DNA from 4 places in the Agrobacterium sp. 6Ca8 genome. Region 4 is predicted to be linked to each of the others. Evidence: riboswitches for the same ligand, from Rfam matches in the RefSeq annotation. Region 4 holds a riboswitch; each other region holds the start of a gene.
What was found. Region 4 has a riboswitch for cobalamin ahead of bluB (5,6-dimethylbenzimidazole synthase). Riboswitches for the same ligand answer to the same signal wherever they lie in the genome.
Positions count from the first base shown of each region.

Region 1: it holds a riboswitch for cobalamin, as region 4 does, so the genes downstream of both, ACZ5A6_RS12520 (DUF1636 family protein) here and bluB (5,6-dimethylbenzimidazole synthase) in region 4, are expected to answer to the same signal.
Region 2: it holds a riboswitch for cobalamin, as region 4 does, so the genes downstream of both, ACZ5A6_RS02905 (CbtB domain-containing protein) here and bluB (5,6-dimethylbenzimidazole synthase) in region 4, are expected to answer to the same signal.
Region 3: it holds a riboswitch for cobalamin, as region 4 does, so the genes downstream of both, ACZ5A6_RS16665 (ABC transporter substrate-binding protein) here and bluB (5,6-dimethylbenzimidazole synthase) in region 4, are expected to answer to the same signal.

Region 1 covers NZ_AP026433.1:2,565,358-2,573,157, reverse strand. Annotated here, with positions in the region: gene ACZ5A6_RS12530 (cobyric acid synthase) at 1-1,211, opposite strand, end outside; gene cobO (cob(I)yrinic acid a,c-diamide adenosyltransferase) at 1,213-1,830, opposite strand; cobalamin riboswitch at 1,958-2,172, shown strand; gene ACZ5A6_RS12520 (DUF1636 family protein) at 2,328-2,714, shown strand; gene cobW (cobalamin biosynthesis protein CobW) at 2,711-3,748, shown strand; gene cobN (cobaltochelatase subunit CobN) at 3,754-7,104, shown strand; gene cobG (precorrin-3B synthase) at 7,101-7,800, shown strand, end outside.
Region 2 covers NZ_AP026433.1:576,427-584,226, forward strand. Annotated here, with positions in the region: gene ACZ5A6_RS02870 (hypothetical protein) at 1-265, opposite strand, end outside; gene ACZ5A6_RS02875 (superoxide dismutase) at 486-1,088, shown strand; gene ACZ5A6_RS02880 (metallophosphoesterase) at 1,220-2,089, shown strand; gene ACZ5A6_RS02885 (helix-turn-helix transcriptional regulator) at 2,200-2,925, opposite strand; gene ACZ5A6_RS02890 (LysE family translocator) at 3,059-3,688, shown strand; gene ACZ5A6_RS02895 (c-type cytochrome) at 3,804-4,238, shown strand; gene ACZ5A6_RS02900 (c-type cytochrome) at 4,325-5,245, shown strand; cobalamin riboswitch at 5,337-5,561, shown strand; gene ACZ5A6_RS02905 (CbtB domain-containing protein) at 5,728-5,910, shown strand; gene ACZ5A6_RS02910 (CbtA family protein) at 5,921-6,637, shown strand; gene ACZ5A6_RS02915 (hypothetical protein) at 6,642-6,956, shown strand; gene ACZ5A6_RS02920 (type 1 glutamine amidotransferase family protein) at 7,060-7,626, opposite strand; gene ACZ5A6_RS02925 (GNAT family N-acetyltransferase) at 7,648-7,800, opposite strand, start outside.
Region 3 covers NZ_AP026434.1:523,590-531,389, forward strand. Annotated here, with positions in the region: gene ACZ5A6_RS16650 (2-hydroxyacid dehydrogenase) at 1-552, opposite strand, end outside; gene argE (acetylornithine deacetylase) at 577-1,701, opposite strand; gene ACZ5A6_RS16660 (GNAT family N-acetyltransferase) at 1,913-2,791, shown strand; cobalamin riboswitch at 2,831-3,066, shown strand; gene ACZ5A6_RS16665 (ABC transporter substrate-binding protein) at 3,232-4,263, shown strand; gene ACZ5A6_RS16670 (FecCD family ABC transporter permease) at 4,260-5,288, shown strand; gene ACZ5A6_RS16675 (ABC transporter ATP-binding protein) at 5,285-6,085, shown strand; gene ACZ5A6_RS16680 (pseudoazurin) at 6,082-6,564, shown strand; gene ACZ5A6_RS16685 (class I SAM-dependent methyltransferase) at 6,738-7,562, opposite strand; gene ACZ5A6_RS16690 (ABC transporter substrate-binding protein) at 7,676-7,800, shown strand, end outside.
Region 4 covers NZ_AP026433.1:1,314,238-1,322,037, reverse strand. Annotated here, with positions in the region: gene ACZ5A6_RS06560 (NAD+ synthase) at 1-1,611, shown strand, start outside; gene ACZ5A6_RS06555 (glyoxalase superfamily protein) at 1,761-2,138, opposite strand; gene ACZ5A6_RS06550 (TolB family protein) at 2,331-3,161, shown strand; cobalamin riboswitch at 3,290-3,475, shown strand; gene bluB (5,6-dimethylbenzimidazole synthase) at 3,574-4,290, shown strand; gene ACZ5A6_RS06540 (DUF2865 domain-containing protein) at 4,360-5,460, opposite strand; gene ACZ5A6_RS06535 (NADP-dependent malic enzyme) at 5,596-7,800, opposite strand, start outside.

The DNA of each region.
Region 1 (7,800 bases), 1.3 Mb from region 4:
CCCGGAGCACCCGTCGTTTCGCCAACATGCATTTCATAGCCGGATAAGGGAATTCCGTCGAAACTCTGTCCCTGCACGGAAACGAGCCTCTTGTCGCCCGTCAAAACCGTCATCACATCCAGCAGGCCCAACCCATCGACCGTCATTGGTGGTCCTTCGATGCCGTCAGGGTCGGCAACGGTTTTTCCAAGCATCTGGTATCCGCCGCAGAGACCGAGAACATAACCGCCGCGGCGCACATGTGCCTTGATGTCGATGTCGAGGCCTGCATTTTTCAGCACGGCGAGATCAGCTATGGTGGATTTCGAACCGCAGAGCAGAACCAGCCGGCAATCGGCGGGAATGGTCTCGCCCTGCCGCACTCGGATCAGCTCCACATCCGGCTCCATGTCGAGCGGATCCAGATCGTCGAAATTGGAAATATGCGGCAGGATTGGCACGGCAATGCGGATTTTCGCGCCGGGCTTTTGTTGTGCCGGGCCGGTAAGCCCAAGGGCGTCCTCCGCTGGCAATTTCGCAGCATCGGAAAAATGCGGCAATAGCCCGATGGACGCCCAGCCGGTCTTTTCCGCGATCATCCGCATGCCGTCTGAAAACAGCGTAGGGTCACCGCGAAAGCGGTTCACGATGAAGCCCTCTATCATCGCGGCATCATCGCGTTCGAGAACGGTTTTTGTGCCCACGAGGCTGGCGATGACCCCGCCCCGGTCGATATCGCCGATCAGGATCACGGGAGCATCTGCGGCGCGGGCAAAACCCATATTGGCGATGTCGTTAGCGCGGAGGTTGATTTCGGAAGCACTTCCCGCCCCTTCCACCAGCACCAGATCGGCCTGTTGTTTCAGGTGCTCGAAGCTCTCCAGCACATGCGGCATCAGCCCGGCTTTCATGTGCTGATAATCGGCTGCCTTGGCATTGCCGACAATTTTGCCCTGTACGACGACCTGTGCGCCGGTTTCGCTCTGCGGCTTTAAAAGCACCGGGTTCATGTGAACCGACAGCGGAACGCCTGCTGCCCGCGCCTGCAGCGCCTGCGCGCGACCGATCTCGCCGCCATCGGCAGTGACCGCCGCATTGTTCGACATGTTCTGCGGCTTGAACGGCATGACGGACAGGCCACGCCTGACGAAGGCGCGGGCAAGGCCAGCCACCATCAGCGATTTGCCGACATCCGAGCCGGTTCCCTGAAACATCAGCACACGTGCAGTCATGTCAGTATTCTATCCCGGCCTGCGCCTTTACGCCCGCCTTGAAGTGATGTTTGACGAGGGTCATTTCCGTCACCATGTCGGCAGCGTCGATCAACGGTTGTTTGGCGTTGCGGCCGGTAACGATGACATGCAGATCGGATCTACGGTTGGAAAGCGTTTCGACGACCTCTTCCAGCGGCAGGTAATCATAGCGGAGCGCAATGTTCAGTTCGTCGAGAACCAGCAATCCGATCGTCTCGTCAGCCATCAGTGCTTTCGCTTCCTCCCAGGCCTTTGTAGCCGCCGCGACATCGCGCTTGAGGTCCTGCGTGTCCCAGGTAAACCCCTCGCCCATGGTGCGCCATTCCACCCTGTCGCCGAACAAAGTCAGGGCCTGCTGTTCACCCGTCGACCATGCGCCCTTGATGAATTGGACGACGCCGACCCGCCGCCCGGTGCCGAGCATGCGCAAAGCAAGGCCGAAAGCGGCCGTGGATTTGCCTTTACCAGGGCCGGTATTGATCATCAGCAGACCTTTTTCGATGGTCTTTTCCGCGACTTCGGCATCCTGAACCGTCTTGCGGTTGACCATTTTCTGCCGGTGGCGTTCGGCTTCGCTGTCGCTGATATCGCGTGTCATCGCGTTTTCCTTCTCGTCCAGCGGCGCGGGACCGTATGCCCCCACCATTCGGAGCGGCGACTATACTCAATTTGCCGCACCCGGCAATCGACAAGCCGGCAGCATTGACCGTCACGCCCGTTCAGCCTAAGGGTAAGGCACTGACGGTCTTTTCCCGGCAACGGGAAAAGCTAAGAGGGAACACGGTTCCACCCCATAACGGGTCATTCCGTGGCTGCCCCCGCAACTGTAAGCGGTAAGCCCGCACTATGAAGCCACTGGACCATAAAATTGGCCCGGGAAGGTGGTGCAGGGTGTTTTAAAGCCGCAAGCCAGGAGACCTGCCGTTTCAGGAAAAAACGTCTCCCGGGCGGGGTGCTCCGGTCAGCCGGTCGAATTGATTTGCAGCCGCGCTTTTCAGTGCGCTGTTTTCGACATCCGCACCCCGATGAGTTTAAAGGCGCGGAAAGCGGAACGGTTTGGATATTACCACAACATCTTCTTGTGCGGACGGGACAATGGAAGCCAACACAGCTTCCGGCGTGGTCGTTTTTGTCTGCCGAAGCTGTCGCGACGACACCGATCCCAATGCGGAGCCGCGCCCCGGCACCATCCTTGCGGAAGCTGCCATCGCAAAAGCGCGTGAATCCGGCATCGATGTTCGCTCCGTCAATTGCCTTGCCAATTGCAAACGCGGCCTCAGTGCCGTGCTGCGCGGTGCCGATGGCTGGTCCTATGTATTCGGCGGGCTGACGCCCAACGATGCGGAAGACCTGCTCACGGGCGCGCAAATGCTGGCCGCCTCCGCAGATGGCCTGATGCCTTGGCGCGGCCGCCCCGACACATTGAAGCGCTGCATGGTGGCGCGCATTCCCCCATTCGATTTTACCGAGGAGAGATCATGAGCACCCTTCTGGACCGCGTTCCCTGCACCATCGTCACCGGCTTTCTGGGGGCTGGAAAAACCACGCTGCTGCGCGGTCTCCTAGAAAAGCTTGATGGCAAGCGGCTTGCCATCATCGTCAACGAATTCGGTGATATCGGCATCGATGGGGATATCCTCAAGGGATGCGGCATTGAGAGCTGCCCGGAGGAAAACATCGTCGAGCTGGCCAATGGCTGCATCTGCTGCACGGTGGCGGATGATTTCCAGCCGGCCATCGAGCAGATTCTGAGCCGCCAGCCGAAGGTGGAGCATATCCTCATCGAGACCTCCGGCCTTGCCCTGCCCAAGCCGCTGGTGCAGGCATTTCAATGGCCGGCCATCAAGAGCCGCGTGACGGTTGACGCTGTGGTTGCCGTGGTGGATGGCGCTGCCCTTGCCGAGGGTCAGGTGGCGCATGACATGGAAGCCCTTGCCGCCCAGCGCGCAAATGACGAAGCCCTCGATCACGACGATCCGGTCGAAGAGGTTTTCGAGGACCAGATCGCCTGTGCCGATCTTATCGTGCTGACCAAGGCGGATCTGCTCGATAGCGCCGGTCTGGAAAAGGCGAAGGCTCATATTCTCGAGCATTTGCCGCGGGCCGCAAAGATCGTCGTCGCCTCGAATGGCGTCATCGATCCGGCCGTGCTGATCGGCCTCGGTCTTGCGGTTGAAGAGGATATCGAAAACCGCCGCACCCATCACGATGGTGAACTTGACCACGAACATGACGATTTCGACAGCTTCGTCATCGACCTGCCGGCCGTGACCGATCCGGAAGCGCTGGCGGCTCGTATCGCCGAGACAGCGGCTGCGGAAAATGTTCTGCGCATCAAAGGTTTCGTCGAAGTATCCACCAAGCCGATGCGCCTGCAGGTGCAGGCAGTCGGTAGCCGCGTCAACCATTATTATGACCGTCCCTGGGCGGCCGGTGAAGAGCGCCGCAGCCGCCTCGTCGTCATAGGCGAAAAGGGCCTCAACCGCGAAAAGATCGAACAGATGTTGGCCGCCTGATAGAAATGCACATTCTCGCCACCACATCTTCGTCTCTGGACGACCTGATCGAGCCGGTTGATCTCAACCAGCCGCGATCGGATGTGGTGATGCTGTCTTTTTCGGCAAGCGATCTTGCCGGGCTGGAACAGGCATGGCGGCAGGCAGAGGGCGCGCTTCCGTCCCTGTCCGCCGCCAACCTCTCCGAGCTTCGGCATCCGATGTCGGTCGATCTGTGGATCGAAAAGACGGCCGAACATGCCCGTGTCATCCTTATCCGGATTCTCGGCGGCGCGGAACGCTGGCGCTATGGCGTCGATCAGCTCAGCACGATGGCGCGGCGACGTGGCATAAAACTTATGCTCCTGCCGGGTGAATGCAGTGAGAGAGACGAAAAGCTCGAAGCAGCCTCGACTGTTGATCGCCAGACGTTGGCGTCCGTCCTCGCCTTCTTCCGCGAGGGTGGGCGGGAAAATATGGACCGGCTTGCCATTGGTCTTGCTGCCCTTGTAAGTGGTGGCGCATGGCCAGATATCGAGGCTCAACCGCTGCCGAAAGCCGGCTTTTACCGGCCGGGTAAAGGCGTCGTGGATCAGGCGGAAGCCTGCGCCGGTTTTCCCGCCGTTGCAGCTGTCCTTCCCATTCTCTTTTACCGCTCCATGCTTCTTGCGGCCGATGCGGCGCCCGTGGATGCGCTTTTTAACGCGCTCTCTCAGCGCGGTTTTGCGCCATTGCCGATTTTCGTCAGCGGCCTCAAGGATGGGGAGGCAATTCGCTTTCTCGAAACCGTACTGCCCGAACTCCAGCCCGCCGCCATCGTTGCCGCCACGGCTTTTGCCAGTCAGATGGACGACAGCGGTAAAACCCTGTTTGACCGCCTCGGCGTGCCGGTGTTTCAGGTGGTTATGGCGACGACGCGACGGGAAGGCTGGGCGGAAAATGCGCGCGGTCTCAACCCTTCCGATCTTGCCATGCATGTGGTCCTGCCGGAACTCGATGGCCGGATTCTTGCTGGCGCGATATCATTCAAGCAGGTGCGGACTGATGGCGGTATCAGCCTCATCAATGTACCGGAGGCTGATCGCGTCGAACAGGTGGCAAACAGAATCGCTGCCTTTCTGCAATTAAAACAGTCCACGCCACAGGAACGGCGGATCGTCATTCTGATGCCGGATTATCCCGGTGCTGCGCCGGGGCGCACGGGTTATGCCGTTGGTCTCGATGTGCCGCAAAGCGTGCTTGAAATGCTGCGCGATCTGGCCGCGGCAGGATATGTGGTTTCGGATATTCCCGAAACGGCGCGGGCTTTGCTGGATTGTGTCGAGCAGCAGGAAGCGGCTGTTGGACTTTCAGACTATCGTGATTTTCTTTTGGGTTTGCCTGAAGGGGTTGCCGCCTCCGTGGATGGCACGTGGGGTTCGGCCGAACAGGACGACGCACTAGCCGACGGCGCATTCCGTTTTCGCGTCGCCCGTTTCGGCCAGATATTCGTGGCCCTGGCACCGGATCGTGGGCGAAATGAGGATCGGCGGGTGGATTACCATGACCCTGCCCTGCCGCCACGTCATGCGTTGGTCGCTTTCGGCGCCTGGATGCAGCGTGTCGCAGGGGCGCATGCCATTGTGCATGTCGGTGCGCATGGCACGCTGGAATGGCTGCCCGGCAAGACAGTTGCGCTTTCCCGCGATTGTTTTCCTGAAATCGTCACCGGGTCTTTGCCGGTGGTCTATCCGTTCATCGTTTCCAATCCGGGTGAAGCGGCGGTTGCCAAACGGCGGATCGCTGCTGTCACGATCGGCCATGTTCCGCCTGTGCTGGTAGATGCCGGGCTTTCGCCGGAACAATCGGCTCTGGAACAGCTCGTCGACGAATATGCGCAGGCGGACGGGCTTGACCGCCGCCGCCGTGACCGGCTGGCGAAACTAATCGTAGAGAAGGCACTGGAAACCGGTCTTGCGGCGGATGCCGGTGTCGGTGCAAAGGACGATGCCGATGCGGCGCTGTCGCGCATCGACGCCTTCCTCTGCGACCTGAAGGACTTCGCCATCAAGGATGGCCAGCATGTTTTTGGCCGCAGCCCCGAAGGCGAGACCGATCTTCTGAGGCTTGAAAGTGCTGCGGCGGAAAAAACGGCGCTGCTTGCCGCGCTCGATGGCCGCCATATTGTCCCCGGTCCTTCCGGCGCACCCGCGCGCGGGCGTCTCGATGTCCTGCCGACGGGCCGCAATCTTTATGCTGCCGATCCGCGCACCATGCCGACGCCGACGGCTTTCGAGCTGGGCCGCATGGCGGGCGAAGAAGTGCTTCGGCACCATCTGCAATCCCATGGCGACTGGCCGAAACATCTGGTTTTTGATCTCTGGGGCAGCGCCAGCCTGCGCAATGGCGGCGAGGATGTGGCGCAGGCGCTGCATCTGATGGGGGCGAGACCGATCCATGACCTGGCGACGGGTCGCGTCACAGGCATCGAGGTTCTGCCGCCGGCGAGTATCGGGCGGCCGCGTGTCGACGTCACATTCCGGATTTCCGGCCTGTTCCGCGACATGTTTCCGGCGTTGATCGCTCTTCTAGACGCCGCCGCCAAGGCCGTCGCGCGGCGGGATGAAGCGCCGGGTGATAATCCGCTGGCGGAAGAAGCGGCGGCACTCGGGCATATACCGGCACGCATCTTCGGCTCCGCACCCGGCACCTATGGTGCGGGCACTGAGGAGAAACTCGCCAGCGGAAAATGGGAAGAACGTGAGGAACTAGGGCAAGCCTATCTGGATGCGGCAAGCCATGCCTTTGGCGGTGCGGATGGGCTTGAGATTTTCGAGGATGCCGGTTTTGTCGAGCTGGTGCGCCGTGCCGACCTTCTCGTTCACACCGGTGACGATCCGGGCCGGGATCTTCTCGACGGCTCTTCCGATGTCGCCTTCATTGGTGGGTTTTCCGCCGCAAAGGCAGTCCTTGGCGGCGTTGCCGATATCGTGGCGCTGGATACGACCGATCCCGCGCGTCCGCGCGCGCGGTCCATTTCACATGCGCTGACGCGCGTTGTTCGGGCCCGCGCCGTCAATCCGCGCTTCATTGCCGGACAGATGCGGCACGGCCCGCGCGGGGCGGCTGAATTTGCCGAGACGGTTGACCGGCTGATCGGTTTTGCCGAAACCACCCATGCGGTATCTTCCTCGCTGATCGAGGCGCTTTACGACGCCTATTTCGGCAATGAGGACGTGCGCGATTTCATCCTGCGGGAAAATCCGAAGGCGGCGGAGGTCATGGCGACGCGCTTTTTATCTGCCCGTCGTCGCGGGTTGTGGCACAGCCGCCGCAATGCGGTGGATGCGGAACTTGAAATGCTGATCCTGCCCCGTTCTGAAAGGGTCGGCGCATGAGGACGGCCCCTTCCGATCCGGTCCAGCCGTTTGGCCGCCGTGGGACGTGTCCGGCCTTATCGACCCCGATGCTGACCGGTGACGGCTACCTGTCGCGCATCGCATTCGAGGCGGATATTACGCCCCGCGATATGATCGCGCTTTGCGATCTTGCTGAGCGGCACGGCAACGGGGTGATCGACATCACGGCACGTGGCAGCCTGCAGTTCCGCGGCCTGACTCCCGAGACCGCCTGCGACCTGGAGAATGATGTTCTGGCGCTCGGTTTGCCGCTTCGCGACGGACTGGCAGTCGAGACCTCACCTCTTTCCGGTCGGGACGATCGGGAAATCGCCGATGGCAGTGCCATTGCGGATGAGATTCGCAGAGAGGCTGCCGCGCTTGCGCTGCATGAAAAGCTCGCCGCCAAAATGTCCGTCATCATTGATGGGGGCGGCCATCTTTCCATGGGCGATTTGCTGGCCGATATCCGTCTGAAGGCGGTGCGGCTCGATCATCGAGTTTTCTGGCAATTGCTTGTCGGAGGCCCGGAGAGCAAGGCGCTACGGGCGGGATTTGTTGAAGCCGACAAGGCAGCCGATGTGGTCCTGTTGCTGCTCGTCCATCTGGCCGGCAAAGGACCGCTTGCCCGTGGCCGCGATCTGGATTTGCGGACGATAAAGGCGATTTGCGGAGACCGCCTGGTAGATAGCGAGA
Region 2 (7,800 bases), 740 kb from region 4:
TCTTGTCGTAAACGCAGATATGGCTGATCGTCGCATCCGCGCCCTTGGCCTTGCCGGTGAGGACGGCGAGGCCATAATTCTCGCTGCCCACCGGATCGACCACCACCTTGGCGTCCTCGATCATGTCTTTGCCGGCGCCAAGGCACGCCGTCTGCACATCCGCCACGAATTCCTTCCACGCATCGTCAGACGATGCGGCGGCGGGTAGCGCCAGCGAGGAGAAGGCGGCGAGAAGCAGCGCGCGATGGATCATGGGGCGGGTCATGGAATTTCCTTCCTGCAATTTCATCAAAAGCGAACCGATAGGGTGGAAAACAGTACGCCAGGGTTGTGAAACAAATGTGGTGGCGGCTGGCTTGAGAGGAATTTTCTCTTTTGTCGGAACATTTTGATATTTCACAGGTTGCCCAAACAGAGGTTCGCTCCTATGGTCCGCTCACACGGTTTCTAGGAGCGGTAACCCGCTGCAAAAAGGAGTAAAAACCATGGCCTTCGAACTTCCTGAACTCCCCTACGACTACGACGCGCTTGCACCATACATGTCGCGCGAGACGCTCGAGTTCCATCACGACAAGCACCACAAGGCATATGTCGACAACGGCAACAAGCTGGCGGCGGAAGCCGGTCTTTCCGACCTTTCGCTTGAGGAAGTCGTGAAGAAGTCCTTTGGCACCAATGCTGGTCTCTTCAACAATGCTGCCCAGCATTACAACCACGTCCATTTCTGGAAGTGGCTGAAGAAGGACGGCGGCGGCAACAAGCTGCCGGGCAAGCTGGAACAGGCATTCGCCTCCGATCTCGGCGGTTACGACAAGTTCAAGGCTGATTTCATCGCTGCCGGCACCACGCAGTTCGGCTCCGGCTGGGCATGGGTTTCCGTCAAGAACGGCAAGCTCGAAATCTCCAAGACCCCGAACGGCGAAAACCCGCTGGTTCATGGCGCAGAACCGATCCTTGGCGTCGACGTGTGGGAACACTCCTACTACATCGACTACCGCAACCTGCGTCCGAAGTACCTCGAAGCCTTCGTCGACAACCTCATCAACTGGGACTACGTCCTGGAGCGTTACGAAGCCGCTTCCAAGTAAGTTTTGCGGATTGTAATTTTCTGAGCACCCGGCCCCCAAAGGCCGGGTGTTCTGCTTTTGAGGTCGACAATCCAGCGTGTCGCTCCCATTTGTCACAAGCCTGTCATCCGCCCGGTTTATCGCGGCGCATCATGACTGAAAAAACCACACCGCTCTTCTCATTCGGCATCGTTGCCGATCCCCAATATGCCGATGCCGAACCCCGCCCGGATATGGGCCGGTATTATGCCGAAAGCCCGAAAAAGCTTGGCGAAGCGATCGACGCCTTCAATCGCGAGGAACTGGCCTTCGTGGTAACGCTGGGCGATATCATCGATCGCGGTTTTGAAAATTTCGATGCGATCCTTGGCGTCTACGAGCAGCTTCGCCACCCTTCGGTGATGCTGCCGGGAAATCACGATTTCGCCGTTGCCGCCCAACACCTGTCCGCCATCCATTCCCGCCTCGGCATGGCGTCGCCCTGGCACGATTTCACCATCGGTGAGATACGTTTCGTGGTGCTTGACGGCAACGAGGTCAGCCTGTTTGCCCCGCCGCCGGGCGATCCGCGCCGCACGCTGGCGCAAGAGCGTCTGAGGCGCCTGCAAGAGGTGGGTGCGATCAATGCGCAGGACTGGAATGCGTCGCTCAGCGACGAACAGTTCGAATGGCTGCGGACCGTTCTGCAAAAGGCGGATGCGGCGGGTGAAAAAGTGGTCATTCTCTGCCACTATCCGGTCTATCCGAACAACGCCCATAATATGTGGGACGCGCCTCGAATCCTCGATCTTCTGGATGTACACCCTTCGGTCGTCGCATGGTTCAGCGGCCATAATCATGAGGGCAATTACGGGGTGCAGGGCAACACTCACTTCGTCAACTTTAAGGGCATGGTGGATACGCCCGACCAGAACACCTTCGCCATTGCCGATGTGTTTGCCGACCGAATCGTCATCCGCGGTTTCGGGCGGGAGGAGGATAGGGTGCTTGAGCATTTGCGGCATAACGCTGCCGTGCTTTGAAGTCAGCACCACCCTCTCAACCGTCATTACTGTCCCTGTCACAGGAATGACGGTTGAGACGGAGGCCCCGACACAGAACGAAGGTTGAAAGACGCGCTAAATCAGTAGCTTTACGCGCCGGCTTGATTCGTCGTTCGTTCCGAAGTTCCCAGCTGATTGCTCTGCCAGCCGCTCATCCACAATTGCCGCAACCTTTCGCCTTCCATCTTGAAAAAGCTGCCGGTTGTCTTGCAGGTCAGAACGCGGTCGGAGCGGAAATTGCGGATCGCTTGCCTGAGCTCGCACCAAGCGACGATATTGGTCGTCTCCGAATAATAGATCATGGCGATGGGCCGGATCTGTCGCCGGGTCTCGGTGCCGGTTTCATCGCCATAGGTTATGTCCAACCGCTCCTCGTCGCGCACCGCCCGCCTGACCACGGCAAGATCGACGCCGGCGGGTGAGGGCGCGATGCTGCCCCAGGCGTGCAGGGCATTGGCCGACAGGGTTTTCGACAGGGGTTCGGGCAGGGATGCAGCAATCTTGTCGCTGACCTTTTTGGCCGCCTGCCGCAATTCGGTATCGCCAGTGCGCGCGACCATGGCGAGTGCAAGCACGATCGCCTCCGTCTCCTCGATGGAAAACATCAGTGGCGGCAGGTTGAAGCCGGGACGCAGGATGTAACCGACGCCGCGTTCGCCTTCGATCGGCACGCGCATGGTCTGAAGAGCCGAAATATCGCGATAGACCGAGCGCACCGTGACCTCCAGTGCCTCGGCAATGGTCTGCGCGGTGATCGGCCTGCGCGCCACCCGCAGGATCTGGATGATCTCGAACAGTCTCGATGCCTTGCGCATTGCCGTTTTTCCCGGTGGTTTCCCAACGCAACTGACACAACGCTGTCAGTTGGCTTTTCCTATAAGCAGCAAAACACATTGAGAAACATGAGTTTTCCCGAATGTGTCGCAAACTGTTTTGGGAGATACTGACATGAGTTACGCCGAAAATCTCTGGCTTTTCTTTCTGGTCCTGTTCGGCATCATCATCCTGCCGGGCATGGATATGCTGTTCGTGCTGGCAAGTGCGTTGACGGGTGGCAAAAGAACCGGGCTTTCCGCCGCAAGCGGCATGAGCGCCGGCGGCATGGTGCATTCACTTTACGGTGCATTGGGCGTCGGCATGCTTGCCGCCTGGATGCCGTCGCTGTTCCTGCCGCTGCTGGTCGCCGGCGCCGCTTACATGGTCTGGATCGGCGTCGGGCTGATGCGCAGCGCCATCACCGTCAATGGCGATGAGGCGCAGGCGAGCGCCTCTGTCAGAAAGGCGTTCTGGCGGGCCGTGCTCACCTGCCTTTCCAATCCGAAAGCCTATCTCTTCATGATGGCGATCTATCCGCAATTCCTCAAACCCGACTATGGTCCAATCTGGATGCAGGGGCTGGTAATGGGCGCGATGGTGGCCATCACGCAGTTCACGGTCTATGGCGCTCTGGCGCTGACGGCGGATAAAAGCCGGGCATGGCTCGTTTCCTCGCCTGCCGCCACGATTTTCATCGGCCGCGCCGCCGGTTTCATGCTGATTGCCGCAGCCCTGGTTACGCTTTGGGAAGCACTCTCCTAGACTTCTGTTTTCTTGGGGAAATTCACTGCAATGTGACTTCTTTTCGCCATGCGGAAAGGGCATCCTCGCGCCGTTATCGCGCGTTCGGCATCTGCCGGAATCAAGGAGAGAGTGTATGAAACTGAAAACCATCGCGGCGGCCATGCTTTTCGGCTGTCTTTGCGCCGGAGCGGTCTACGCTGCCGGCGAAGTCGAAAAACGTGAAGGCATGATGAAGCAGATCGGCGGCTCCATGGGGGCGCTTGCTGCCATCTCCAAGGGCCAGAAGCCTTATGACGCCGAAGCCGTAAAGGCTGCCGTGACGACCATCAGCACCAACGCCAAGGCTTTCCCCGACCAGTTTCCCCCGGGCAGCGAGACCGGCAGTGCTGCGGCACCCGCGATCTGGGAAAATTTCGATGACTTCAAGTCCAAGGCCGCCAAGCTCGGTGCCGATGCGGACAAGGTCCTCGCCAGCCTTCCCGCCGATCAGGCAGGCGTCACCACCGCCATGCAGACCCTCGGTGCCGATTGTGGTGCGTGCCACCAGACCTACCGTCTGAAGAAGTGATCCTATTAAGAACGCCGCTTCCCGGCGGCGTTTTTTTCAGCGGGAATGATGCCTGATCTCATCAGGTGATAATGGGGAGAGGGGTCATGGCCTCCATTTGGACGAAGCTCGCGGGCGGGATCGCGGTGGCGGCCATTGCCGGTTTCGGCATTTTCGCCTGGGTCACCGCGCCTGTGCGTCAGGCACCCAGCCACTGGGTGAGCCTTGGCGAGCCGGACCTTGCCAATGGCGAAACGCTGTTCTGGGCGGGCGGCTGCGCAAGTTGCCATGCGGCACCAGATGCCAAGGGCGATGCGCTTTTGACGCTTTCGGGCGGGCAAGCGTTGAAAAGCCCCTTCGGCACCTTTCATGTGCCCAATATTTCCTCCGATCCGCAGCATGGCATTGGCGGCTGGACGCTTTCGGAATTCGGCGATGCGATGACGCGCGGCGTCGGCAAGAACGGCGAACATCTCTACCCGTCCTTCCCTTACGCCTCCTATGCCCGCATGACGCAGAAGGACATCAACGACCTCTTCGGTTATCTGCGGGTTCTGCCCGCCAGCCAGAATGACGCGCCGGATCACGAACTGCCGTTCCCCTTCAACATGCGCATGGCATTGGGCGGCTGGAAATTCCTCTATTTCGATACATCCGCGCCACCCCGCGTCGAGCTTGCCGATGCCAATGCCGAATTGCTGCGCGGCCAATATCTGGTGGAAGGCCCGGGCCATTGCGGCGAATGTCACACGCCGCGCAATGCGCTTGGCGGTTTTCTCGATGGCAAATGGCTGGCCGGTGGTCCAAATCCCGAAGGCGAGGGCCGCATTCCCGATATTACCCCCGGCTCGCAGAGCGTCGGAAGCTGGGAGGCGGCCGATATTGCCAACTATCTGGAAACCGGCTTCACCCCGGAATTCGACAGCGTCGGCGGCTCCATGGTCAAGGTGCAGCAGAACATGGCGCATCTGACGGCCGAAGACCGCAATGCGATCGCCGCCTATCTGAAGGCCATCCCGGCACGGTAGCCCTTTGCCGTCATGCCTGACTTGATCCGGCATCCAGCCACGGCGCGCAATTCTCACGCCGGCCTGCCATTGACTCCCACCCACACCCATCGGATAACGATCCTGTGATGGTTCCTTCCGGGCGTTCCGGAAGGTGAAAAGGGAACACGATAGGGAGACATCCTCATTCGTGGCTGCCCCCGCAACTGTGAGCGGAGAGCCTGAAACGAAATGCCACTGGTAAGCATCTCGCCGGATATGGGCGAGGGCAATGCCGGGAAGGTGTTTCAGGTTTTGACCCGTAAGCCAGGAGACCTGCCATCACGGAAATGTCCATGCCGGCGGGGTGTCCGGAAGAGCGGAATTTCAGGGTGGTGGTGCTTGAACGTGCCGCCCTGTGTCAGTCTCGTATCCCCGTGGTGAAGTGTATCGCATGCGGCTGCACGGCGTTTGCCGTTCCGCCGCGTCTAAAGGCGCGGGGTCGCGCCGTAAGAGGGGTCACCATGTCCATCAACCAGAATACGGCAAATGCCGCCGTTCCAGCAAAAACGGGCAGCTTCGCGCAATCGCTGACGGCGATCGTGCTTGGTCTGTTCGTCGTCGGTTTTGTCGGCTTTTCGCATGTGGAAGCCGTTCACAACGCCGCGCATGACACACGTCATGCCAATGCTTTCCCTTGCCATTGAGGTGGGAAGCATGTCGTTCTTTCGCAATATCGTTTTTACCGCCGTCCTCGTCGGCATCGTTGGCGGCTTCGCCGTTTCGGCCATGCAGGCTTTCGGCACCACGCCGCTGATCCTGAAGGCGGAAACCTATGAAAATGCCGGTGGCGAAGCGCCCCACAGCCATGATGCTCCGGCCACGACCGGCGCTGCCGTTCCCGCGCACGAGCATAACGAGGAAGCCTGGTCTCCAGCCGACGGCTTCGAGCGCACCGCCTATACGGTCGCCGCCAACGTGCTGACCGCCATCGGTTATGCGCTGGTGCTGACCGGCCTCATCTCGCTGCGCGGCACCGATGCCGGCTGGCGCGAAGGCCTTTTGTGGGGTGTGGCCGGTTTTGCCGCCGTCATGCTTGCGCCGATGATCGGCCTGCCGCCGGAACTACCGGGCAGCCCGGCGGCCGCGCTTGAGGCGCGTCAAATCTGGTGGCTTTCGACGGTTGCGGCGACCGCAGGCGGCATTGCGCTGATCGCATTCCGCCGCGAACCCTGGGCAATCGTGCTCGCACTGGTGTTGATCGTTGCACCACATGTGGTGGGCGCGCCCCTGCCGCCGGAAGGTGAACATGCGCTGGCACCGCTGCCGCTGGAACGACAGTTCATCGTTGCCGCCACCGTGACCAGCTTTGTCTTCTGGGCCTTGCTCGGAACATTGAGCGCGTTTTTCCTGAAGCGCTTCCAGCAGGCTTGAAACCATGCAGGACGCAGCCGAATGGAGTGAGGAACTCGACGCGCTGCGTTTTGCCGTTCCCGGTCACGGCGCTTTCTGCGCCGTGCATCGCCTTGCCTTCAAGGCAGTCCTCGGCGTCAGCCCGGAACGGGAAGCGGCGCTCGCCTATTTTCATGAGAATGAGGCTGCCTTTACGGCCGCAGCCCTTGCCAAGATCAAGCGCTCGGCTTTGCCGGCCGGTCGCAGTCTGCATCTCAACAGCCGCGATATCCGCCGTGCGATTGCGGGGGAGGGCGGGGATGTCGCGCCCCGTGTCTGCCGGGTGCTTGATCAGGGGTGATTTGTGATGGTCTCGCGGCTTAACTTCCCCACCACCTCATTCCTGTGACAAGCACAGGAATGAGGTGGGAGGATCCGCAAAACTCTCGACACCAAGGTGAGCCTCACCGGTGCTCCGCCGCAAAAATTCCAAGTTCCGCCTCGGCTTCCGGACCAAAGAGGCCGAGGTGTTTCAGAATTTCCACTGCGAAACTGACGGGTGCACTGCCGGCTGCGGTTACGATGCCGCCATCGCTGACCGCCTTCGGCTGGTCGCGATAGAGCGCTTCGCCGCGATAGGACGGATAGGCCTTGTGAGAGGCGAGCGAATTGCCGGTATGGGCGACGTCATCAAGGGCGCCCGTGCCTGCAAGCGCGCTGGCAGCCGCGCAGATGCCGGCAACCAGTCGGCCCTTCTCGCGAAACCGCTGTACCAGCCCGCCAAGATCGACAGCCGTTCCCTTTTCCCAGCTGAGGCCGCCGGGAATGACGAGCGCATCGATGTTAGCAGGATCAAGCGCGTCATAGGATGTGTTGGGCGTAACGTTGAGCCCGCCCATTGAAACCACGGGCCGGCCGTCCGGGGTTGCATAAACGATCTCGACGCCGAGATAGCCGCGCGCGGCGGCGGCAAGCAGCGCCGGTTCCCAGTCCGCAAAATCCTGCGCAAGCGCAATGGCAATCCGTGTCATGGCCGTCTCCGAAGGTTGCAATCAGGCGATAGACTGCATGTAGCGCATGCCGGTGACCGGGCGCGGCGCGAAATCCATGCTTTCGTAGAAACGATGCGCGGCGACATTGCCGGTCGTGGCGCTGACGGAAAGATAGTCGCAACCGAGGCGCTTGGCGATATCGCGGGCGCGGGA
Region 3 (7,800 bases), on a different replicon from region 4:
GGAGAGAAGGGATTTGAGGCCGTCGTCGCCATGATGGCAGGTGACGCCATCGATCTGACGCTGTGAGCGGCTCCAGCCGGAAAGCGGAAAGCCGAAAGGTTTCAGCCGCTCGAGCGCCGCAACGCCCAGCATGCCGAGGCCGAGAACGCCCACCCGGCAATCTTCCGCCTGACGCTGGGGCAGGGCATTCCACAGTTGCTGGCGCTGCTGGTTTAAATAGACCGGCAGGTTGCGGTGGAGGGAAAGTACGCCGAGGCAGATATATTCCTGCATCATGCGGATGATGCCCTCATCCACCATGCGTACAACCTTTACCGTCTCAGGGATCGCCTCGATGTGAAACTGGTCGACACCCGCGCCGATCGAAAACAGGACTTCGAGATTGCGATACCGGGCAATGTCCTGTGGTACCGTCCAGGTGATGAGGTAACGGACTGCGTCGGGATCGACGGTTGATGCATCCATCGAAAACGGCAGATCGGGCAGTGCTGCAGCTAGAGCCTGCCGGAAAATCTCGCCGCGCTTGGCGTCGGAATTGAAGAGAAAAGTCATCTGAAATCTATGCTTCCCGAAGGTTCAAGCCGTACAGCGGCTTGCGAGTGTTTCCAGCATCGACCGGCAGGCCGAAATTTCGCCCGTCGTTATGAACTCGTCCGGCTTGTGGGCGCGGCCGATATCCCCTGGTCCGCAGATGATGGCGTCGATGCCCGCCGCCTGGAACAGCCCCGCCTCCGTGCCGTAGCTGACGGCGGCGAGACAGGGGGTGCAGGTCAATTCCTCCAGAAGCAGAACAAGCGGAGCATTGGCTGCAAGCGAAAGCGCCGGATAATCGCTCATAGGCGTCCATTCGATATCGACACCCTTTGCTGCAAGAGCCTCGACGCTTGCGCGAACCGGCCCGAGCAGTTCAAGCGGCGATGTGCCGGAAATCGCCCGCGCTTCCAGCTCGATGGCCGAGAAATCGGGGATGATGTTGATCGCCTGGCCGCCCTTCATCGTGCCGATCTGCAGCGAGGAGTAGGGTGGCTCGAAAGTCGCTTCAAAGGGGCCTTTCGTCAGCTCATGTGCCGTCTCCACGGCCTTTGCCATGATGCCGGTCATCAGGTGAATGGCATTCACCCCCTGATCAGGGCGGGACGAATGGCCGGAACGGCCACGGATGGTAATGCGAGCTGCTGCTTTGCCCTTGTGTGCACGAACCGCCCGCATATTGCTCGGTTCGCCGATAATTGCGCCCGCCGGCTGGGCGCACAGTTCAGGCAATCTGGCGAGAAGATGCGGAACGCCACGGCAACCCGCCTCCTCGTCGTAGGAAAAGGCGATATGCACGGGACGTTTCAGCGCCATGCGCGAAAATGCAGGCGCCGCGGCGAGAACCGTGGCCAGAAAACCCTTCATGTCGGTGGTTCCGCGCCCGTAGAGACGATCATTTTCCGCCCGCAGTGTAAAGGGATCGGAAGACCATTCCGGCTCGCTGGCGGGTACGACATCCATATGGCCGGACAAAACATAGCCGGCGCGATCGGCCGGGCCGAAGGTGGCGAAGAGATTGGCGCGGTCGCCCTCCGGTCCCGCAAGCAGCGATACTTTCGCGCCGTGGCTTTCAAGATAATCGGCGATCCAGCCGGCAATATCGCCATTGGCGGTTCCAACGACCGACGGGAAACCGACGAGACGCTCAAGGATTTCGATTGCGTTCAATGGTCGTCTCCGCTGACCGGATTGTCATCCCGAAAGCTTAGAATGGACTGCGACGTTTATCTGCTGAAATGCGAATGATTTCGGTAGATTGTTGTGACCTTCCAGTGCTTTCAGAAAATTCGTGCTGGCGTAACCGGCTACCGTCGGATGTCGTGGGCTAGGCCGGGACCGGATGAAGGTTCTGAGCCGTAGGGGATGAGGGCCGTTGGTTATGGACCTGCTCAAAGTCGATAGTTTCGAGCTGCGGACCGTGGATATCGCGGACGTGGATGCCGATCATCTGCATGCACTCTCCATGGCCGTCGGATGGCGATATCACGCGAATGAATGGTGTTTTCTGCGGCAATGCGGCGTGGGTCTCGCTGCGCTCGATGAGATCGACCGTGTTGTCGCAACCGCGATGCTCTTTCCCTATGATCAGGGGTTTGCGACGCTCGGCATGGTCATTGTTTCGCCCCGTTTGCAGGGGCAGGGCGTAGCACCATGGCTGGTGCAGAAACTTGTCGCGAAATTCCCCACGGTCTCCCTGCGGTTGAACGCGACGGGAGCGTCGCGGCGGTTGTTTTCAAGGTTGGGTTTTGCCGGCGATGCGGAAAAAGTATATCTGTTCCGGGGAAGGGCGAATTGCCTTTTCGAGATACCGCCGCCCGGCAGAAAACAACGAATAGAGCCGTTATCCGCAGGTCATCTGACTGATGTTGTGGAACTAGACCGGTCGGCTTTTGGCGTTTCGCGCCGGAACGTTTTACAGCGACTTTTGACGCAGAATGCGGGTTACGGTGTGTTTGAGGCGGACCGTCTTACCGCTTTTGCGCTGCGCCGTGCGGCGGGGCGGGGCCACATTATCGGTCCGGTCGTTGCGGGTGCGGACATGGATGCGATTGCGCTTGTGAGGCGGCATTTTACCGATCTTGACGATGAGCTGGTGCGGCTCGACACCATCAGCGACAACAATCTCTTTATTGATTTTATTGCGCAATCCGGGCTGGTGGTGATTGAAAGCCTTACCACCATGTCCAAAGACGCGCCGCAACCGGCGCCTTCCGGCGCTACAAAAATTTTCGCGTTGGCGGGTCCGTCTTTGTGCTGAGCTGCAGCACTATCGCAATTGACGCCCCGGCGCTTGCCCCTTATGTCAGAAAGTGACGGTTCCTGAAGCCGAAGGGCAAAGGGATTAATAGGGAACATGGTGCGGGTGATTTCTATCGCCCAATGCCGTGGCTGCCCCCGCAACTGTAAGCGGATTGCCGCTCATCCTCGTGACGCCTGAAAAGCGTCATGCCACTGCACCCTTCAAGGTGCGGGAAGGCAGATGAACGGCGCATATTCGCGAGCCAGGAGACCTGCCGTCATAATATTGACCATCGTTACGGGCGGGGATGCCCGGAAGAGGAGCTGATTATGACCTTTCCGTCCGCGGAAACGTATTTAGAGTCCCGTTCTCCATCTCCACACTTGTTGTCGCTCTGTCACTACGCGTTTTGACGCGCGGCCTGCGGATCACGCCACTTTATTTAGACTGGAGAACATATGTTTCATTTCAAACGCCTGCCGGTTTCCGCCGGTCTTCTGGCTGTCGCATTAGCGGCCTTGCCCGCCGGTGCCGCTCAGGCTGCCGAAACCACCTATCCGCTGACGATCAATAGCTGCGGCCACGAAATCACCTTCAAGCAGGCGCCCGCCCGCACAGTATCGGTCGGCCAGAGCACGACCGAGGTTCTCTATCTGCTCGGCGTGGCCGACAAGGTGGTAGGCACGGCGCTGTGGATCGGCCCGGTTCTGAAGGGTTACGAAGACGCCAATGCCAAGGTGGAGCGGCTTGCCGACAATGATCCGAGCTTCGAGGCGGTGGTTGGCAAGAGGCCGGACCTCGTGACGACGCAGTTCCAGTGGCAGATCGGTCCCGAAGGCGTTGTCGGAACACCGGAGCAATTCGCCGAACTCGGTATTCCCGTTTATACCTCCCCTGCCGATTGCATGGGCAAGGACAATTCCGGCGGCGGCGACGGCGTGCGCAAGTCCGTTTTCACCATGGACCTGATCTACCAGGAGGTCCGCGACCTTGCTAAAATTTTCAACGTGCAGGATCGCGGCGAGGAAGTCGTTGCCGACCTGAAAAAGCGTGAGGAAGCCGCCCGCGCCAAGATCGCTTCGGCGAATGGCAAGATTTCAGCAGTATTCTGGTTCTCCAGCGCCGAGCTGGATATCGATCCTTACGTGGCGGGCCGCAATGGTGCGCCGGGTTACATCATGTCCGCGCTCGGACTGAAGAACGTTATCGAAAGCGATGAGGAATGGCCGACTGTTGGCTGGGAAACCATCGCCAAGGCCAATCCGTCCGTGATCGTTGCCGGCAAGATGGACCGCCGGCGTTTCCCCGCCGATGACGTCGCCGTCAAGCTCAAGTTCCTTGCTACCGATCCGGTTGCCAGCATCATGCCCGCCGTCAAGGCGGCCCATGTCTTCGAAATGGACGCGCAGGCGATGAACCCGACCATCCGCACGATCGAAGGCATTGAAACGCTGGCCGAGGCGATTTCCACAGCCGGTCTCGCCAAGTGAACGGTCTTTCCGTCAATCTTGGCAGGGCGGGTCTGGCTTTTGCCGCACTCGCCCTGCTGCTCGTCGCGCTGATGGCCGGTGCGGCCATCGGCGAGACTGCCATTCCGTTCGACGTCGTGGCAAAAACCATTGCCAATCGTGTCTTCCATGCGGGTTATCCGCTGGAGCCGCTGGATGAGGGCATCGTCTGGAGCTACCGCCTCAGCCGCGCCGTCGTTGCCGCGTGCTGTGGCGCCTCGCTGGCGCTGGCCGGTGCGGTGCTTCAATCACTCCTGCGCAACCCGCTCGCCGATCCCTATATCCTCGGTATTTCCGCAGGCGCCTCAACCGGGGCCGTGGCCGTGGCGCTTCTGGGCTTCGGGGCGGGGTTCCTGACGATGCCGGCCGGCGCCCTTATCGGAGCTTTTGTGGCTTTTTCGCTTGTCAGCCTTCTGGCGGTGCGGGCAGGGCACGGCAACAGCGCCATCATCCTGGCGGGGGTCGCCGGTTCGCAACTGTTCAACGCCATGACGTCGTTCATCGTCACCAAATCCGCCAATGCCGAACAGGCGCGCGGCATCATGTTCTGGCTGCTGGGTAATCTTTCGGGCGTGCGCTGGCCGGATGTCTGGCTGGCTTTGCCGGTCAGTATTGCGGGTCTTGGGGTGTGCCTCTGGTACGCACGCGCGCTTGATGCTTTCGCTTTCGGCGGTCAGGCAGCAGCTTCGCTCGGTATTCCAGTGCGCCGGGTATATGCGGTGCTGATCTCGGTTTCGGCGGTCATGACGGCAGTCATGGTGTCGCTGGTCGGTTCTATCGGCTTCGTCGGTCTCGTCATCCCGCATGCGGCGCGCATCTTCGTTGGCGTTCGCCACGGCATGTTGCTGCCGGTGACGGCGCTGACCGGTGCAATTTTCATGATCATCGCAGATATTCTCTCGCGCACCGTCATTCCGGGGCAGGTGCTGCCGATCGGCGTGATTACTGCGCTGGTCGGCGCGCCCGCCTTCGCCTTTATTCTCGGGCAGAAGAGAGGCCGGTCATGAAATTATCCGCCCACGATCTGCATTTCCATGCCGGCAATCTCGACATCGTGCGCGGTGTTTCGCTGGAGGTCGCCCCGGGCGAGTTTCTGGGTATCATCGGGCCGAACGGCTCGGGCAAAAGCACGTTGCTTTCCATGCTGGCCGGCATTCGCATGCCGCGTCGGGGTCATGTCATGCTTGGTGAGGAACGGCTTGCCACATTCGGGCGGCGCGAACTTGCCCGCAGGCTGGCCTTTGTGGAGCAGCAGGCCGAAACCACCGAGCGCATCAGCGCGCGACAGGCCGTGGAACTGGGGCGCACGCCCTATCTCGGCCCGCTTTCCGCATGGTCGCCAAAGGACGATGCCATCGTCGATGCAGCGCTCGGAAATGTCGATATGGCGGACAAGGCCGAGCGAAACTGGCATCACCTTTCCGGCGGCGAACGCCAGCGCCTGCACATTGCCCGCGCATTGGCGCAGGAGCCGCATATTCTGCTGCTGGACGAGCCGACCAACCATCTCGATATCGGCCACCAGATCGGCCTGCTCGATCTGGTGCGCAGGCAGGGACTGACGGTTGTGGCGGCGCTGCATGATCTCAATCACGCCGCCATGTTCTGCGACCGCGTCGCCATCATGCATCGCGGTGAAATGATCGCTGTCGGCCCACCGCGCGAGGTCCTCACCTCTTCGACCATCGCCGATGTGTTCGGGGTGCAATCCGTCGTCACCACGGATGAAAGCGGATTTTCACATATTCGTTTTCTGCCGGCCCACGGTGCGGCCGATCACGCAAGGAAAGCAACGGCACGATGATGAAATTGAAAAGACTTGCAAATCTCCGCTTTTGCGCCCGACAGCTTTGCGTTTCCGCGGGACTTGCCATGGTTGTGGCCACAGGGTTTTCCATTCAAGCCGGAGCCGAGACCTTCGAGGTGAAGATGCTGAACCGTGGCGAAAAGGGCTCCATGGTGTTCGAGCCCGATTTTCTGGAGATCGCTCCTGGCGACCGCGTGCGCTTCGTGCCGAGCCACAAGAGCCATAATGCCGCGACGATCGATGGTATGGTTCCCGAAGATATTGAAGGTTTCAAAAGCCGGATCAACGACGAATTCGAGACCGGTTTCGAAAAGCCAGGCTTTTACGGCATCAAATGCTCGCCGCATTACGGCATGGGCATGGTCATGCTGATCAAGGTGGGGGACGCGGTTTTGCCGCAGAGCTACAGGACGGTAGAGGTCCCCGGCCGGGCGAAGCCGCGCTTTGAGGAGCTATTCGAGCGGGCGGAAAAATGACGTCCCTGCGTCGCGTTTTCATGCGTCATGCCGGACTAGATCCGGCATCCAGCCAAGGCGCGTCTGCACCGTGAGAAACTATTATTCCGCGATCAAGGACTTGGTCGCACTGGACCCCGGATCACATCCGGGGTGACGGTGAGCTGGGCGGCAGCTTGGGGCCTTTGGTCGCCCTATCCCTTGCCGGACGTGTGCGGCTTCACGGCGCATACTGCATAACGGTGCTGCAATCCCCGCAAAATGCCTTTCAGCAGACTGAAATTTTTTGCCTGGGCACGATGAATGGCCTGAAGTTCCTGATCGATGGCAACGGGCTCGAAGCCGGTTTCACGCAACAGCGCCGCGACGTCATCAGCTCTTGCACCCTTTGAAAAATAGACCCGCGATAGAATGCTGTTGAAGGTGTTTTCCGGATCCGCCGGCTTGTGCGGCTGGTCCGGCTTCACAAGGCCGATGCTTTCCAGACCCGCCGCCAGCTTCTTGACTAGTCGTTCGCGCCAGCCGGTGTTTACGAAATCGCCATCGACGATCAGCAGGCGTCCGCCGGGTTTCAAGACACGGAACCATTCGGCAAAGCTCGCCTTCGGGTCCACCAGCGTCCAGACCAGATGGCGGGTGATGATGACGTCGGCGCTTTCGTCCGGCTCCATCGTGTTTTCGGCGTCGCCGACAAAAAAGCGGATATTGCGCCCGCGGGTTTTCGCCTTCGCCCTTGCAAGCTCCAGCATGGTTTCCGACCAATCCATGCCGGTGACCTGAAAACCGAGATCGTCCATCAGGTGCGAGATAACGCCGGTGCCGCTGGCCAGATCCAGCGCCTTGCGGCCTTCTCCCTGGCCCAGATGCTTCAAAACCAGCGCGTGCCAGGCCTTGCGCTCTTCTTCGGAGAAAATCTCATGACCCGGGGAAAGGTCGAAAGTCGCGGCGCGGCCGGACCAATAGGTTTTGATTTCGTCTCTCAGGCTGTCGTTTTTGCCATAGTGGATAGTGTCGATCATCGGTCTTCAGCTCACATACCGCTCAGTTAAGAATGGCTCTAAAACATAAAACTTGACTAGTATAGTCAGAAAATAATACAGCCGCGCCAGTCAACACTGGAGAGCAATATCCGATGCGCATCTCAGCCAAATCCGCGGCACTTGCCCTTGGCCTTCTCGTATCCGCAGCGTGGCCTGCATTGGCCGAAAAGGTTACCGTCAAGGATGTGACCGGCCGCGACGTGGAAGTCAATGTGCC
Region 4 (7,800 bases):
GACGTGGCGGGCAATCTCGCCAGGGCGCGCGAAGCACGGGCCGATGCGGCGACGCAGGGTGCCGATCTCCTGCTTCTGACCGAGCTGTTCATATCCGGCTATCCGCCGGAAGACCTGGTATTGAAGCCGGCTTTTCTGAAAGCGTGCCTGAAGGCCGTGGAAGAACTGGCGGCGGAAACCGCCGATGGCGGGCCGGGCGTCGTCATCGGTTTTCCGCGTCAGGGCGAAGCGGGCCGGCACAATTCGGTTGCGCTTCTGGATGGCGGCAAGATCATCGCGCTGCGTGACAAGATCGACCTGCCGAATTACGGCGAGTTCGATGAAAAACGCGTTTTCGCCGAAGGTTCGATCTCCGGTCCCTATAATTTCCGCGGTGTCAGGATCGGCATTCCGATCTGCGAGGAAATCTGGAACGATATGGGTGTGTGCGAAACGCTTGCCGAAAGCGGGGCGGAAATCCTGCTGGTGCCGAATGGTTCACCCTATTATCGCGGCAAGCTGGATGTGCGCCATCAGGTGGCGCTGAAGCAGGTAATCGAAAGCGGCTTGCCGCTGGTCTTCGCCAATCAGCTTGGCGGGCAGGACGAGCTGGTTTTCGACGGCGCGAGCTTCGGTTTTAATGCCGACAAGACCCTTGCCTTCCAGATGAGCCAGTTCGAGGCGACCCTTGCCGTCACCGATTGGAAACGCACCGCAGAAGGCTGGCGCTGCGAGAGCGGTCCTTTCTCGAAAATCCCTGAAGGCGAGGAGGCGGATTACCGCGCCTGCATGCTGGGCTTTCGCGATTACGTCAACAAGAACGGCTTCAAGAGCGTGGTTCTCGGCCTTTCCGGCGGTATCGATTCGGCGATCTGCGCTGCGCTTGCTGTTGATGCGCTGGGCGAAGAGCGGGTGCGCTGCATCATGCTGCCCTATCGTTACACCTCCGAGGATTCGCTGAAGGACGCAGCCGATTGCGCCAAGGCACTTGGCTGCCGTTACGATATCGTGCCCATTGCCGAACCGGTGGATGGGTTCCTGTCGTCGCTTTCGGAAATGTTCGAAGGCACGGAAGAAGGCATTACCGAAGAAAACCTGCAGAGCCGTACACGCGGCACCATTCTCATGGCTGTTTCCAACAAGTTCGGCTCGATGGTGGTGACAACAGGCAACAAGTCGGAAATGTCGGTGGGGTATGCGACGCTTTATGGCGACATGAATGGCGGTTTCAATCCCATCAAGGACCTCTACAAGATGCAGGTCTACGCCATCTCCAGTTGGCGCAATTCCCATGTGCCGCCGGGCGCGCTCGGGCCATCCGGCGAAGTGATCCCCGCCAATATCATCTCCAAGGCGCCATCCGCTGAATTGCGACCCAACCAGACAGACCAGGATTCGCTACCGCCCTATCCGGTGCTGGACGATATTCTGGAGTGCCTGGTGGAAAAGGAAATGTCGGTCGAGGAGATCCTCGCGCGTGGCCATGATATCGCGACGGTGCACCGGATCGAGCATCTGCTCTATCTCGCCGAATACAAACGCCGCCAATCCGCGCCCGGGGTGAAGATCACCAAGAAGAACTTCGGCCGCGATCGCCGTTATCCGATTACCAACCGGTTCAGGGACAGGTAGTCGAAGGAGGGCATGGAGGGAGCTTGCTGGACCCCGAATCTAGTTCGGGGTGACGGAGTGCGGATGCTGCGGATTCGCCATATATCGATGGCGAAGAAGCATCCTTTTCCTCCAACGGCGCGGACACGCCCCGCCGTTTCCCTATCTCGTTAAATAACCTGCCCCACATCGATGCGGTTGCCATCCGGGTCTTCGAAAACGAAAGCCCGCAGGCCATAATCCTTGTCCTGCAGACTTTTGATGATGCGAAGCCCGTGGCTTTCGCAAAGCGCGTGCAGCGAGTCGACGTCGCTGACCAGCATATGCGCCACATTAAAGGGGGCCGGTTTGTGCGTCGACTGCAATGTCAGGTGCAACTCGGCATTACCTTGTTTCAAGATCATGAAACCGACAGGGTTGCCGTTTTCGAAGGTCTTTTCGAAGCCCAGCACACGGACATAAAAGTCATGGGCCTTCTCGATATTCTTGACAGGAAGCATTGCGGCGATCCGACCGAAGCGGATGCCGTGATCGGCGATGGTGTTCATCGCGGAACCTCGGATCTGGGAGAAACGGGCAGGGGTGCGGGCGGTGCCGGCACGCTGCTGTTTTTTCCTATTTGAATTTGCAGGGCGGTGCCTGCGGCAATAGGATCATAATCACGGCGGTGGCGGATGCAAACGGAATGTTTGTGCCATTCAACGCTCCACGCCAGACGATCGACAGGCCCGGGAGGCAGCATGCGCAGTTCCATCGAAATCTTCAACACCCGCACTCGGCAGATGCGGGTGGTCTGGCAGACGCCGGAGCTGTTCGAGGCTCCGAACTGGTCGCCGGACGGGAAATACCTGCTTCTGAACTGCGACGGTCTGCTTTATCGCCTGTCACTTGCCGGCGACCCTTCGCCGGAAAAGGTCGATACCGGCTTTGCGACAATCTGCAACAATGACCACGGCATTTCGCCTGACGGTTCGCTTTATGCCATTTCCGACAAGGTGGAGTTCGGCAAGAGTGCCATCTATCTGCTGCCTTCGACGGGCGGAACGCCGCGTCTGATGACTAAGAACCTTCCGTCCTACTGGCACGGCTGGTCGCCGGACGGGAAAGGTTTCGCCTATTGCGGCATTCGCGATCAGGTTTTCGATATTTATTCCATGGACATAGACAGCGGCGTTGAGACACGCCTTACCCATGGTGAGGGCCGCAATGACGGGCCGGATTATTCGCCGGATGGAGAATGGATCTATTTCAACTCCAGCCGCACCGGCCAGATGCAGATCTGGCGCGTGCGGGTGGATGGCTCGGCCGTCGAGCGTATCACCGACAGCGCCTATGGCGACTGGTTCCCGCATCCGTCCCCCAGCGGTGACAAAGTCGTCTTCGTCTCCTACGACGCCGAAGTCTTCGACCATCCGCGCGACCTCAACGTGCGCGTGCGGCTGATGGATATGGATGGCGGCAATGCCGAAACGCTGTTTGACCTTTTCGGCGGGCAGGGAACGATGAATTCGCCCAACTGGTCACCGGACGGGGATGAGTTCGCTTATGTGCGGTATTTTCCCGTTGGGTGATGCGGTAGGGAGTGCTTCAGCCGGCGCGCGTCTGCGCGGCGGCTGAAGGCCGCAATACGCAGGTGAGGTGGCCACGGTCACATTGCCGCATCGCTGCGCAAGATACTTGTATTTGCAATCTTTGTTGCTCATAAGCTTCTTCGTCAGGTGCCTGCCCTTTAGGGCGGGAGAATCGGGAATCCGGTGCAAGACCGGAACGTGCCCAGCGCTGTGAGGCGGATGCCCTTTTTCTTGATGCCACTGAATCCATTCGGGAAGGCGAAAGTGGGCGGACGAAGCCGAGTCAGAAGACCGGCCTGACAGGATAGACCAGACCGCGTGGACGGCGGCAGGTTGTTGCAGCAGCGCGTCGTGCAGGTGAAAACCGGAGCCGGTTTTCGTGGCGGCGCGCCAGCATTGTTGGGGATAGACGATGCCGACCGATCCACTCGCGACCAGTTCGCTCGACGCCGATGCATTCGATCACGCGCTTTCGCCCGCCTACCCGTTTTCCGAGGGAGAGCGAGAGGCGATCTACCGTGCCATCGAAACCCGCCGTGATGTGCGCGACCAGTTCCTTCCGGATCCATTGCCGGAAGATGTGGTCGAGCGCTTGCTGAAGGCGGCGCATTCCGCGCCATCAGTCGGTTTCATGCAGCCGTGGAATTTCACGCTCGTCACTGACGGTGCGGTCAGGCAGGCAGCCTGGGTTGCCTTCAGCCGCGCCAATGGCGAGGCGGCGGCGATGTTCGAGGGGGAGCAGCAGGCGCTTTACCGCAGCCTCAAGCTTGAGGGCATCCGCAAGGCGCCGCTCAGCATCTGCGTCACCTGCGATCCGACGCGTGGCGGCAAGGTGGTGCTGGGCCGCACCCACAATCCGCGCACCGATGTCTATTCCACCGTCTGCGCCATCCAGAACCTCTGGCTTGCAGCGCGCGCCGAAGGCATCGGCGTCGGCTGGGTCAGCATTTTCCACGATAGCGACATTCGTACCATTCTGGAGATTCCCGACCACATCGAGATCGTCGCCTGGCTATGCCTCGGCCGCGTCGATACACTTTATACCGAGCCGGAACTGGCGGTGAAGGGGTGGCGCCAGCGCGTGCCGCTGGAGGAGCTGGTGTTTCGCAATCGCTGGGGTGGACGGTAAAGAGAAGACGCGACCGTCTTGTGAGTGAGACAGAGCGTTGCCAACTCCATACCGTGTGCCTGATGGGAGCTATTGCTGCGGCTGAATGCCCTTCAGCGCCGGGTTCTTCAGGTCGATCCGGCCTGTCTGGTCGGGCAGGAATTTAGGGCCGATGACGCGGACCTTGCTGTTGTTCGGGTCATAGTCGCGTTCCGGAACCGGTTGTTCCGGCGGCTTTGCGGCCTGCTGCAGTTCGGTGGGTTTTTTGGGGGTGTCACCTTGCGGTGATGGAATGGTCGTGATGCTGGAATAGGGTTTCTCAGCTTCCGGCCGCGCAGCCTCCTGCTGCTTCATCTCCTCGTGATAGGCGGCCATGTTGCAGGCGCAGCCTGGGGCTTTCGTTGAGGCATTTCGATAGGCAAAGGCGGTCGGCAGGTCCTTGTAGGGCTTTCCTGTTTCAGCCGAGACCATGTCAGCCGTTTCCTGCTCCGTCATGGAGTGGAAATAAAGCTCCGTCTGCGTACCCGGACACATTTTCTGGCATTGTTCGGCCTGCGCACGGAAATCGAGCGGCGAGGCATTGGAAGCGATGGGGAAGAACGAGCCGTCGCAGGTGCGCACGCACAGCGTCCTGAGCCCGCCTTCAGCAGCGGCATTGGGGTATGGCGAAAGCCCTGCCTGTCCTGGCGGATTGCTCTGTTCGCCGAAGGCGTCGGGGTAACGTGTCACATCGGGTGCCGTCGGCTGGTGCGCTTCTGTTTCCGGAATGGCGCTGCAGCCATTGGCGTCGAGTGCGGCGAGAATGCGCTGGCGTCTGATGTCGCCATCATCGCTGCCCTGGGCCGCCATGGCATAGTCGCGGTCACGGATGATGGCATCGCGTTCGCTCTGCGCATCGGCCATCGCGTCGCTGATCTCCGCGCAGAGTTCGGCATTCGGGCTGCCATAAACGGTGACGCTTGCGGATGAACAGCCGTAACGGCGCAGATCGTTCCTGATCCTGCGGATCTCGATGTTCTGGCGGGTGAGCGCATTGGCGTAACGCCGTACCTCGGCGGTGTTGCCGATGACACGCGGAGGTTCGCGCAGCTGCGCATAAAGCGTATCGCAGACCTGATCCGCGAAAGCAGCGGCCGGGGCGATGAAAACAAGGGGAAGCAGGAGGCCGATAATGCTGCGGCGCCGGGTCAATGGTGCGATCCGTTCGATGTCCCCGGCCGGTGGCGAGGGTGTTATGCTTCGGGAAATCCGTGTTTCAGGAAGATAACATAAGCTGTTGCCGCAATGCGGCAACAGCATGTTCAAAACTGCGTTAATACGCCTTCATCACACCGAAGGGTGCGATGCCTGCACGACGGCAAAGGCCGCCATGTTGACAACGCCGCGCGAGGTGACGCTGGGCGACAGGATATGGGCGGGAAGTGCCGTGCCAAGCAGGATGGGGCCGACATGCAGGCCCTCCGTCAGCGTGCGGGTGACGCCGAGCGTGATGTTTGCGGCATCGAGGTTCGGGAAGACCAGCAGGTTCGCTTCGCCGGTCAGCACGCTGTTGGGCATCGCGCGCTTGCGCAGCGCTTCCGAAAGTGCCGAGCCGCCCTGCATTTCGCCGTCCACTTCCAATTCGGGTGCCGCTGCCTGCACGATCTTCAGGGCGCGGCGCATCTTGCGGGCGCTTTCCGAATCGCGCGACCCGAAATTGGAGTGGCTGGCGAGCGCGATCTTCGGCGTGATGCCGAAGCGGCGGATTTCCTTTGCCGCGAGAATGGCCATTTCAGCCACTTCTTCGGAGGTCGGATCGTTGTTGACGAAGGTGTCGGTGAGGAACAGCGCGCCCTGCTGGGTGATGAGCAGGCTGAGGCCTGCGAAAGAGCGAACGCTTTCCTGCTTGCCGATGATCTGGTTCACGTCGCGCAGGTGCCGGTCGTAACGGCCTTCCAGACCGCAGATCAGCGCATCCGCCTCACCACGCTTCACCGACAGCGCGCCGATGACCGTGGAGTTGGTGCGCACGATGGTGCGGGCCGCCTCCGGGTTGATGCCAGCGCGGCCGACCAGGGCGAAATAATCATCGACGTAGTCGCGGTAACGCGGATCGTCTTCGGGATTGACCACCGCAAAATCGGTATTCGGGCGGATACGCAGGCCGAAGCGCTTCAGGCGCGTTTCGATGATCTGCGGGCGACCGATGAGGATCGGGATGCCGGTGCCTTCTTCCAGAAGCACCTGTGCGGCGCGCAGCACGCGCTCGTCTTCGCCTTCAGCAAAGATGATGCGCTTCTTTTCGGCAACCTTGGCGGCGTTGAAGACCGGTTTCATGATGAAGCCGGAACGCCAGACGAAGCGGTTCAGCTGGTCGAGATAGGCTTCGAAATCGCTGATTGGCCGGGCGGCGACACCGCTTGCGGCGGCAGCACGGGCAACGGCCGGCGCGATGCGCAGGATGAGGCGCGGATCGAAAGGCGAGGGAATGAGGTAGTTCGGGCCGAAGATCGGCGTTTCGCCGCTATAGGCCTTGGCGGCGACTTCCGAGACCTCCTCGCGGGCAAGCTCGGCGATGGCCTGCACGGCGGCCATCTTCATTTCCTCGTTGATCGTGGTTGCGCCGCAATCCAGCGCGCCGCGGAAGATATAGGGGAAGCACAGCACGTTGTTGACCTGGTTCGGGAAGTCCGAACGGCCGGTGCAGATCATCGCATCCGGGCGGGCAGCACGGGCCACTTCCGGCATGATTTCCGGATTGGGGTTGGCAAGTGCCAGGATCAGCGGATTTTCCGCCATGCGCTCCAGAAGTTCCGGCTTCAGCACGCCTGCCGCCGAAAGACCGAGGAAGACATCCGCCCCGTCGATCGAGTCGGCCAGAACCCGCTTGTCGGTCTTTTGCGCGTAGACTTCCTTCCACTCGTCCATCAGCGAGTTGCGGCCGTCATAAACGAGGCCCTCGATATCGTGGACCCAGATGTTTTCTTTCTTTGCGCCCATGGCGACAAGCAGATTGAGGCAGGCAAGGGCTGCCGCACCGGCGCCTGACGCAACGATCTTGACGCTCGAAAGCGATTTTCCAGCCAGTTCCAGCGCGTTGGTGACGGCGGCGGCGACGATGATCGCCGTGCCGTGCTGATCGTCGTGGAAGACGGGGATGTTCATCTTCTCGCGCAGCTGGCGCTCCACCTCGAAACATTCGGGCGCCTTGATGTCTTCAAGGTTGATGCCGCCGAAGGTGGGTTCCAGCGCTGCGATGGTGGAGACCATGTCGTTGATGCCGGGCGCATCGATCTCGATATCGAAAACGTCGATGCCGGCGAATTTCTTGAAGAGGACGGCCTTGCCCTCCATAACAGGCTTGGACGCAAGCGGGCCGATATTTCCAAGGCCAAGCACTGCCGTACCGTTGGAAATCACTGCAACGAGATTGGCGCGGGCGGTATATTCCGCTGCCATTTCCGGATTTTCATGGATGGCGAGGCAGGGGGCGGCGACACCCGGCGAGTAGGCAAGCGCCAGATCGCGCTGGTTGCCAAGGGGCTTGGTGGC